2 regions of the Arthrobacter sp. 210 2 genome follow, and region 1 is predicted to be linked to the other one. Evidence: predicted binding sites of a transcription regulator. Region 1 holds the regulator's gene; the other holds the start of a gene.
The links. The regulator HrcA, encoded in region 1, represses chaperone genes, less so after heat shock. The targets are predictions, from matches to a motif close to TTNGCACTCGNNNNNNNCGAGTGCNAA.
Positions count from the first base shown of each region.

Region 2: a site for HrcA is predicted at 2,860-2,886, ahead of AC5RWA_RS04195 (FmdB family zinc ribbon protein). Genes of this name have one in related genera too.

Region 1 is NZ_JBNHIE010000012.1:131,577-136,661, forward strand. It holds gene AC5RWA_RS19315 (DUF3097 domain-containing protein) at 1-838, opposite strand, end outside; gene hrcA (heat-inducible transcriptional repressor HrcA) at 1,015-2,028, shown strand; gene dnaJ (molecular chaperone DnaJ) at 2,113-3,240, shown strand; gene AC5RWA_RS19330 (16S rRNA (uracil(1498)-N(3))-methyltransferase) at 3,243-4,022, shown strand; gene AC5RWA_RS19335 (GerMN domain-containing protein) at 4,009-4,923, opposite strand.
Region 2 is NZ_JBNHIE010000001.1:877,062-882,146, reverse strand. It holds gene AC5RWA_RS04215 (hypothetical protein) at 1-460, opposite strand, end outside; gene AC5RWA_RS04210 (GNAT family N-acetyltransferase) at 542-1,162, opposite strand; gene galU (UTP--glucose-1-phosphate uridylyltransferase GalU) at 1,167-2,072, opposite strand; gene AC5RWA_RS04200 (5-formyltetrahydrofolate cyclo-ligase) at 2,184-2,825, shown strand; gene AC5RWA_RS04195 (FmdB family zinc ribbon protein) at 2,942-3,223, shown strand; gene AC5RWA_RS04190 (RcpC/CpaB family pilus assembly protein) at 3,345-4,082, shown strand; gene AC5RWA_RS04185 (AAA family ATPase) at 4,203-5,085, opposite strand, start outside.

The DNA of each region.
Region 1 (5,085 bases):
GGAAGTCGATCACTTCCTCAACCCGCCCCAGCAGGGATGCTTCCAGGTCTGCATAGCTGCGGACGGCCCCCAACAGCTTCTGCCATCCCAGCCCGATGTCTTCCTTCGTGTCGTGCGGCCAGCCGAAAGCGGCCAGGATCCCGGTCTTCCAGTCCTGCCCGCGCGGCACAACGGGCCACTTCTCGATGCCGAGGACAGCGGGCCGGATGGCCTGCCACACGTCCACGTACGGATGGCCCACGATGAGCACGTTCCCGGCCGCGCCGGGAGACGCCATGACGGCATCGGCAATACGCGACTCCTTGGAGTCCGGCACCAGGTGGTCCACGAGCACGCCCAGGCGCCGTCCCGGTCCGGGCCGGAAGTCGGCCACTGCGCCGGCCAGGTCGTCAATGCCGTGCAGGGGTTCGACGACGATGCCCTCCACCCGGAGGTCGTCTCCCCACACTTTTTCCACCAGTTCGGCGTCGTGCTTTCCCTCCACCCAGATGCGGCTGGCCTTGGCTACCTGTGCGCGCTGGCCGGCAACCCGCACGGAGCCGGAGGCAGTCCTTCCGGCGGCGGGGCCGGCCGTCGCCGGACGGGGTGCCGGGGGCATCAGGCGGATTGCGCGGCCTTCGAGGAGGAAACCGAAGCCCAGCCGGAAGGTCCGTGACTTCCCGCGGCGGTCCTCGAGGACCACCACGTGCATTCCGCCGGACTTTTCCACCCGGGTGACGGCGCCGACCCAACCGGACTGGACGTCCTCCAGCACCATGCCGCGCTCAACCGGCACTTCGGGCAATTGGGTCCGGACGGGCGCGGACATGTCCCGGGGGCCCCAGTTCTGGTAATCCATGGATCGACTCCGCCTAGCGCTAGATCAGTGCACCGGAATTTCGCCCGGAGCGGTACCAATGCTAACAACGGCCCGAGGCATAATAGACTGTTAGCACTTAGGCATGTCGAGTGCTAACCCTGGTGGTGGCGCGGTGCGGGCGGCACGGCCGCCCTGACCCTGGATGGAGGTGGAGTGTGAGCGAGCCACGCAAGCTGGAAGTACTGCGGGCCATCGTGGAGGACTACGTCCACTCCCGCGAGCCGGTGGGATCCAAGGCCCTGGTCGAGAGGCATCATCTCGGCGTCTCCAGTGCGACAATCCGCAACGATATGGCGGCGCTGGAGGACGAGGGCCTGATCACCGCCCCGCACACCAGCGCGGGCCGGATTCCCACGGACAAGGGCTACCGTCTGTTCGTCGACCAGATTTCGGCCGTCAAACCCCTGTCGCAGGCCGAGCGCCGGGCCATCCAGTCGTTGCTGGAGGGCTCGGACGACCTTGACGACGTCCTGGACCGAACGGTCCGCCTGCTGTCGCAGCTGACCAACCAGGTAGCGGTTGTCCAGTATCCGCACCTGAGCCGTGCCCTGATCCGGCACATCGAATTCGTCCTGCTTGCTCCCCGCAAGGTGCTGGTGGTGCTCATTGCGAACAGCGGCAAGGTGGAACAGCGGGTCATCGACGTCGGGCAGGACCTGGGGGACGACGCCCTGGCCGCCTTGCGGACCCGGTTCCTGGGTTCCCTTTCAGGAACGCCGCTGGGCCAGCTGGCCCAGTCACTTCCGGCCGTGGTGTCGGCGGTCAGTCCCGGCCAGAGGCTGGCCGCGCAGGCGCTGGCCCACGGGCTGGAGGTGCTGGCGCACAGCAGCCGTGAGGACCGGATGGTGATGGCGGGAACGGCGAACCTTGCACGGTCCAACGTCGATTTCCCGCTCAGCATCGGCCCCGTCCTGGAAGCCCTTGAGGAGCAGGTGGTCATGCTGCGGCTCCTGAGCGAGATGGCGCAGGACCACCGCGGCGTGGCCGTCAGCATCGGCCGCGAGAACCCCTACGACGGCCTTTCCGAGGCGTCCGTCGTGGCCACGGGATACGGCCCGGACAGCACGGCCAAGATTGGCGTGCTGGGGCCGACGCGCATGGACTACCCCACCACCATGGCCGCCGTCAGGGCTGTTGCCCGTTACCTTTCCCGGATACTGGGACCCTGACCGGCGGTCCCGGCGCTTAGGCAGCCGGAACCACGGGCAGGGCACCCCGCATGCAGGCAGTACAACAAGGAAGAGATACGAACTTTGAGCAGCCACTATGACGTCCTTGGAGTCTCACCGGAGGCCACCGGCGAAGAAATCAAGAAGGCCTACCGCAAGCTGGCCCGGACCCTGCACCCGGACGTTAACCCGGGTGAGGACGCCGCAGACCGCTTCAAGGCAGTAACCCACGCGTACGAGGTCCTTTCCGACCCCCAAAAGCGGCGCGTCTATGACACCACCGGCAATGAAAACGGTACGGACAACGGATTCGGCGGCGGCAGCTACGCCGGCCAGGGCTTCGCGTTCCAGGACATCTTTGACACGTTCTTTGGCGCCGGCGGCTCCACCGGGCCTGCCTCCCGTGTCCGCCGCGGACAGGACGCCCTCATCAGTGTCCGGATCGACCTCCGCGATGCGGTGTTCGGCGTCAACAAGAAACTCGAAGTGGACACCGCGGTCACCTGCCCCACCTGCGAGGGATCATGCTGCCGGCCCGGCACCCACCCCGAACGGTGTGACATCTGCGGAGGCAGCGGCCAGGTCCAGCGGGCCGTTCGCTCCATCCTGGGCCAGGTCATGACGGCTGCGCCCTGCGGCAGCTGCGAAGGCTTCGGCACGGTCATCAAGGACCCCTGCAACGAATGCAGCGGCCAGGGACGGATCCGGAGCCGCCGGTCCCTGACCATCAAGGTTCCCGCCGGCGTGGCCACCGGCACCCGGATCCAGCTCTCCGGCCAGGGCGAGGCCGGGCCCGCCGGCGGACCCTCCGGTGACCTTTACGTGGAAATCCGCGTCAACAATGACGCCACCTACGTCCGCGACGGAGACGACCTGCACGCCACGCTGAACATCCCCATGACGGCCGCAGCGCTGGGTACAGAGGTAAGCCTTGAGACCTTCGACGGGACCCAGGAAATCGACGTCAAGCCCGGAACGCAGTCCGGTGAGATCATCACCCTCCGCGGCCTCGGCGTTACCCACCTGCGCGGCTACGGCCGCGGCGACCTGAAGGTGCACCTGCAGGTTGAGACCCCCGCGAAGCTGGATGCCGCCCAGGAGGACCTCCTGCGGCAGCTCGCCAAGATGCGCGGCGAGCAGATCACCGAGGGCAAACTCGCTGCCAGCGGCGGCATGTTCGCCAAACTCCGGGATCGCCTCGGTAACCTGTAGCGGTGAGCAACCCCGTCTTCTTCACTCCCGCCGGGTCCCTGGACGGCGTCGCGCCCGCGACGCGGTTCATCCTGGAAGGACCCGAAGCCAGGCACGCTGTTGCGGTTAAACGGCTGTCACCCGGTGAAGCTGTGGACATTGTCGACGGTGCCGGCACGCGGATGAGCGGACGCGTCACCGCGGCTTCTTCCTCGGCTCTGGAGGTCGAGTGCACGTCGGTGGCCTTCGAAGACCGCCCCGATGTCCGGCTGGTCCTGGTCCAGGCGCTTGCGAAGGGCGACCGGGACGAGCTGGCCATCGAAACGGCGACAGAGCTCGGAATCGACGCCGTCATTCCGTGGCAGTCCGAGCGTTCCATCGTGCGCTGGAAAGGTGACCGGGCCGCCAAGGCCCACGCCAAATGGCAGTCTGTTGTGACTGCGGCGGCCAAGCAGGCACGCCGGGCCTGGGTTCCCGAGGTCCGGCCCGCTGTCGACACAGCCGCCCTGTCCGCGGCCGTCGAAGCCGCCGGCCTGGCTGTCATCCTTCATGAGGACGCCGTGCGGCCACTGCGAAACGTCCTCGAAGCATGGGATGGAGCGGGGGGAGCGGCGCCCCGGGAAGTGCTCCTGATCGTGGGACCCGAAGGCGGCATCAGCCCCCGCGAAGTCACGAAACTCTGCGACAAGGGCGCCGTGACAGCACTCCTGGGCCACCACGTCCTGCGCTCATCAACGGCCGGGCCTGCCGCCGTCGTCCTTGCCAGCGACATCCTGGGCCGCTGGAAGGCTACCGCACCTTAAAGGCCCGTGTGTCCTCGTACTGGTCCGGCTGGTCGCCAGTGCCCGCCTGGGAGACCCGCAGCTCGTAGTCACCTGGCGGCAGGTTGAGCGCCAGGGTGAACACCCCGGCCTGTCCCTGTTCAGCAGACGCGGTGGTCTCGCCCGTGAGGAACGGCTCCTTGGCGCCGTTGTCCCTGGACTGGAGGATCTGCCAGCGGAGCTTGCCGCCTGCCGTTGTGTTGCGCCCGGTGATCTTGACGCTGCCGCCGCCCACTTCCACGTTTTCCTGGGGGTCAATAATCCAGACGGGTGCAACAAGGCCTGCGGTCCGCGTCATCAGGGCGCCCAGCTGGATGTGGTCAAAGGCCACGTAGTCCGTATGTCCGTCCACCAGGATGCGCACCCGGATCTGCTGGCCCGAGTCGATCAGTCCTGAGCTGGCAGCCGCGGCCGTCGCCGTATACACCAGCTGCTGGATGGCCCGGGCAGCCATGTCGGCGTCGAGATTGCTGTTGAATGCATCCTCGGACACATCAACAGTGATGACGTCCTTGCCCGAAATCGACGTGGCGAGCTGGCTCGGGTTCTGCCAGGGGGTAAAAAAATCAGGGTCGAGGGGTTTGTCGGACATCATGGCCCGCAGTGCCCGGGTCACCGGATTTTCCTGGTCCGGGACATCCCGGAATTCCCGGTAAAGGAAAACCCCGCTGTCGCTGCGGCCGATCCAGTACACCGGCGCCTTGTTGGAGGACTGGGTGGTTTCCAGCGGCGCGCTGGTGGACGGAGGCTGTGCGGTGCCCGAGGCGGCCGGACCTGTGAGCGGCGTGGCGGTGGGTGACGGTCCCGCTTCGGCAATGCAGCCCGTCAGGGCAGGGACGGCAACAAGGACACCGGCAAGCACAAGTGCGCGCGCGCGGCCCAGGGCACGGGCGGCGCCCTTGGGCGCAGCGGTTTCCGGCACTTTTGTTGCCTGTCCTTTCCTTGCATGGAGGGCCGATCCCCGGGCGGCCTGGTGTTCCAGCTGCAGCTGGATTTCCAGCATGGCACAACGCGCGGGGCCCAAGAGCCGCGGAGCGGCACTGGC
Region 2 (5,085 bases), on a different contig from region 1:
CATCGACTTTCGCCTTGCGGTCCCGGATAGCCAGCCAGCGCAGAATGGCGACAGATGCCGCGGTCAGCGCTGCGCAGGTCAGCGGGAGGACGGGCGAGCCGAGCCCGAAGGGCAACAGCACCCCGGAGACAAACGCCGTCAGCAGGGACAGAAACCCGACGAGAGCCAGGGCCGTACGGCCGTAGCGGATCCGGAAACGGCCCGCAGGTGCGGGGCCGCCAGCATTGGAAGCCGGTCCGGCGCTCTTCCTGGTTTCCATTGCTTTCTCCTGCTGGGCGGCGATTTTCAGTACCAAACCGGCTGGTGGTTCAGGTCTTTCATCGGCTGGTGCGTCTGCCGGAAAGTCACCGGCGGGCTGGAACTGGTGCCGGCGGTTCCGGAGGACGTACGGGGCAACCCACACAATCCAGAGCACGACGGCAACCACAAGGATCACTGAGCTGCTAAGGGGGAAGTCCACACTCAAAACCGTATGAGCATCACATGGTATGGCGCGGCATTAGCTTCGGTGTGTCGCGGCCCGGCTCGCAAATGAGTGGATTTATGACGGGCGGGACGCCAGCCAAGGGCGCAGCAGGCCGTCCGGGACTTCCTCGGACGTCAGTGCGAAGGACCGGTGGTCAGCCCAGTCGCCGTTGATGTGCAGGTAGCGGGGACGGTACCCCTCGTCCCGGAAACCCAGTTTCTCCACCACCCGCAGGCTGGGCCCGTTTTCCGGCCGGATATTGATTTCCATTCGGTGCAGCCCCAGCGTCTGGAAACAATGGTCGGTGACGAGCGCCACCGCAGTTGGGGCGATGCCCCGCCCGGCTTTCGCCTGGTCCACCCAGTACCCCAGCGTCGCCATCATGGCTGATCCCCACACGATGGACGAGACGGTCAGCTGGCCGATGATGGCCGGATTCCTGCTGCCGGGCACGCGCTCGGTAATGACGAACGGCAGCGCAGTGGCCTGGGCCGCCTGCGCATTCAGGGAGCGCACCATCTGCCGGTAGTCCGGCAGGCCTCCGCGCGGGTCAGGATTGGACGCTTCCCACGGTGCCAGCCACTCGGTGTTGCGGGAACGGACTTCAGTCCACTCTTTTTTGTCCCGGTACCTGATGGGGCGCAGGACCAGGTCGCCGCATTCCAGGGTCACGGGCCAGACAGGGCCAAGGCGCATGGTGCTACTTGGAAAGGCCGCTGGTGAAGCCCGGCAGCCACTCCCGCAGGCCGGGACCCAGATCGTCGCTGTCGATGGCGAGCTGGACGCACGCCTTGAGGTAGCTCAGCTTGTCGCCTGTATCGTAGCGGCGCCCGCGGAACACCACGCCGTAGACGCCGTGGCCTTCGCCGTCACCGGTGGCCAGTTCCTGCAGGGCGTCGGTCAGCTGGATCTCGCCGCCACGCCCCGGACCGGTGCGCTCAAGGACACCGAAGACGGCCTGGTGCAGCACGTAACGGCCAATCACGGCCAGGTTGGACGGTGCTTCGTCGGCGGTGGGCTTCTCCACCAGCCGGTTGATGCGCACGTACCCTTCGCCGTCGATCTCCTGGATATCCGCGCAGCCGTAGGCGCTGATCTGTGAGGGTTCCACTTCGATAAGCGCGACGACGGAGCCCCCGGTTTTGGCCTGCACGTCGATCATGGTGCTGAGCAGTTCGTCCCGGGCATCGATGAGGTCGTCGCCCAAAAGGACGGCGAATGCCTCGTCGCCAACGTGCTGCTTGGCGCGAAGCACTGCATGGCCCAGGCCGTTGGGGTCCCCCTGGCGCACATAGTGGATGTCACCGAGGTTGCTGGCCGCCTGGATGGACGCGAGCTTTTCGGTGTCACCCTTGTCCGCCAGCGTGGACTCCAGCGCCGGGACGCGGTCAAAGTGGTCCTCCAGCGCCCGCTTGTTCCGTCCCGTGATCATCAGGACATCGTTGAGACCCACGTGGACGGCTTCCTCAACCACGTATTGGATGGCAGGCTTGTCCACCACGGGAAGCATTTCCTTGGGCATGGCCTTGGTGGCAGGAAGGAACCTGGTACCCAGCCCGGCAGCGGGGATGACGGCTTTGCGAACTCTCGGGTTACTGGTACTCACCGGACTAATCTAACGTCAGCGTCAAGCATTCAGTAATCTAAGGACCGGCCGCCACCTCCCTGGGGGCGCCACGGAAACCGCCAAACGGCGGGCAATCGGAGGACATGCACCATGCCTGAAAAGACGAACACGAGGCACGCCTTCGACGCTGCCGCCAAGGACGGCATCCGCACAGCGCACCGGCGGCGCAGGGCAACACTGACTCCCGCCGATCTGGAGGCCGCCGGGGCCGCCCTCGCCGTCCACGGTGCGGCGTGGGCGGAATCCCTCTCCGGCGGGAAGCCGGCCACGTTCTGCGTGTACCTGGGCATCGGTGTGGAACCGCCCACCCTTCCCCTGATCACCGCCCTCCACGGCAACGGCCACCAGGTCCTGCTTCCCGTCTGCGAACCCGGCAGGGAACTCAGCTGGGTTTTCTGGAGTCCGGAGGCCGGGTTCGAGCGCAGCAAGTATGCGCCCATCCTGGAACCTGCCGGGCCCCGGCATGGACCCGATGTGGCGGGCGAAGCGACTGCCCTGTTCATCCCAGCAACCGCAGTGGATCTTGAGGGCAACAGGGTGGGCCAGGGCGGCGGCTACTATGACAAATTTCTTGGTCATCTTGCGACCGCCGGGAAGGAAATTCCGCTGGCCGCTGTTATCTACGACGATGAACTGCTTCCGGCCGGGCACATTCCCGCTGAAGAGTTCGACCGTCCCGTACCCGCCGTCCTGGCACCGTCCGGGCTCAGGTCGCTCGCCAGCGGAGTTTGAGCCCAGGTGGCGGGGGCGCCGGAGGATGATAGAATTAGCACTCAGGCCCTGCGACTGCTAATGGATTACCAGGTGGCAGCACGGGACCTCTCGTTTGCCCAAGAGGAGGAGCACCAGTGCCAACATATGCTTACGCCTGCAAGGATTGCGGCCATGCCTTCGATATTGTCCAGTCTTTCTCGGACAGCTCATTGACGTCCTGCCCCGAGTGCGAGGGCACCCTGCGCAAGAAGTTCAACAGCGTGGGCGTCGTGTTCAAGGGCTCGGGCTTCTACCGCACCGACTCCCGCGACTCCAAAGGCAGCACCGTGTCTGCAGCTCCCGCGGCGCCTGCGTCCACCGCACCCGCTCCCGCAGCTGCCGCCGCGGCCTCCGTTCCGGCGGCTGCCGCCAGCTGATTCAGCGTCCGCCATTTCGACGGCGGCCCCGCGCCTTGTGACTGGACGTCCCCTTCGGACGTTGTCCACATAGGCGCGGGGCCGCTGTCGTTTGCTTTTGCAACGCCCTTAGCGTGGGGTCATGCCTGCACACCCGCTTCGCGCCCGCCGGGACACTCCCGGGTTCCTCCACCGCAACCGGAGGCCCCGTCCTTCCCGCCGTTCCGGGACCAGCCGCCCGGCTGCGAGATTCGCGGGATGGCTGAGCCGCAACCGGCGCCTTGCCGTCGCACTGCTTCTGTGCGCGGCGGCAGCACTCACGGTCCATCAGCTGACTCCGGCACCGGTTTACACCGTGAGCGCACTGGCTGCCGCCCGGGACCTGCCGGCCGGGTCGGCCATGGCGGCGGCAGACCTTGCCCAAGTACAGGTGCCTCCGGGCATGCTGGCGGACGGGTTCCTCCGCGACCAGGCCGAGGCGGCCGGGAAACAACTGGCAGCTCCGCTGCGCAAGGGCCAGTTGCTGACGGACGCCCAGCTGGTGGGTCCCGGCCTGCTGACGGGCAGCGCGCCAGGTTCAGCTGCCGTTCCCTTGAGGATGGCCGACCCCTCGTCCATCCAGCTGGTGTCCCCGGGCCAGCTGGTCAACGTGGTACTGACAGCAGCCAACGGCTTCGACCAGCAGGAACCGTCGGAGGTCCTTGCAACCGGTGTGCCAGTGCTGTGGACGTCCACAAAGGGCGGCCAGGGCGGGCAGTGGCTCGGAACCCAGGAGACCGAAGGGCTGATTGTGGTGGCCGCCGATGCGGCACAGGCAGCCCGGCTCGCCGGAGCGTCAACCCAAGGCAAACTGTTTTTCGTCCTGGTGGGACCTCCCTGACCGGCCGCACCCCTAGCCTCGCAAGGCCGTCCGGCTCCACGGCCAGGGAACCCTGCGGGCGTCGGCGCATCTCTCGACGGCGCGTGTCGTTGTGCTTCTGTTCCGTCAGCCCAGTTGGCGTCAGCCCCAGTGCGGCGGTTTCTGTTCCTTCAGCCAGGCGTCGTGGTCATCCTCGCGGTCGCCCCAGGCGCGGGGATCGTCTTCCGACGCCGTCCTGGGCAGGATCCCTTCGGTATCACCCGGCACGGGCGCGGGAGCCGGAGCAGCCGCGGTGTCAGCCGATGCCGGCCCGCCGTCGGCAGCGCTGTTGTTCTTCTCTTCGCTGGCCATGTGGCCCGCCTCCTTGCTGCTGTCCGTTTCACCCTGCACCGGCTCACCCTCTACGGGCTCAACCCCGGCGTGCCCGCCGGCAGGCTGCCCAACCTGGGCGTCGGCCATGTCGCCGGCCCGGCGTCCTGAAGCCGGGCGGGTGGAATGCCTTACGTAGGAAACCGGGGCGGGCTGAGCGGCGTCAATATCATTGAGCGCCTGATCAACGTCGTCGTCAAGGAAACCGACAGACGCCGGCCGCGCCGGAAGCGCCATCTTTTCCAGGCCCAGGTACCCTGCGATCCGGTCAGCGCAGGCTGACGGATCGGTGAACACCTCAATGGTCCACAGCGGCATGTACCGCCAGCCCAGGCGCTCCAGCAGCTGCGGCCGCAGCCGGCTTCGCTCCCGGACACTCATGGTGCGGTACTGTTCGGTGCCGTCGGACTCAATGGCCACAGGCCACGGGAGGTCGGCGTCGTCCTGGCCCATGGTGTTGAGTGGATCAGCGGCTGCCACCACATCAATGGCGCCGTCGTACTGATGCCACACCCGTGCACCGCGTGCACGCAGGCGGTCCCCCAGGTCCGCAACCAGCGGGTCTGCGCCAAGGGCCTGCTCGCTGGCGGCGGCGCGCGACGCGGGAGTGCCGAGATCGGTGTTGCCCGAAATCTCCCGGTCCAGGAGTGCGTAC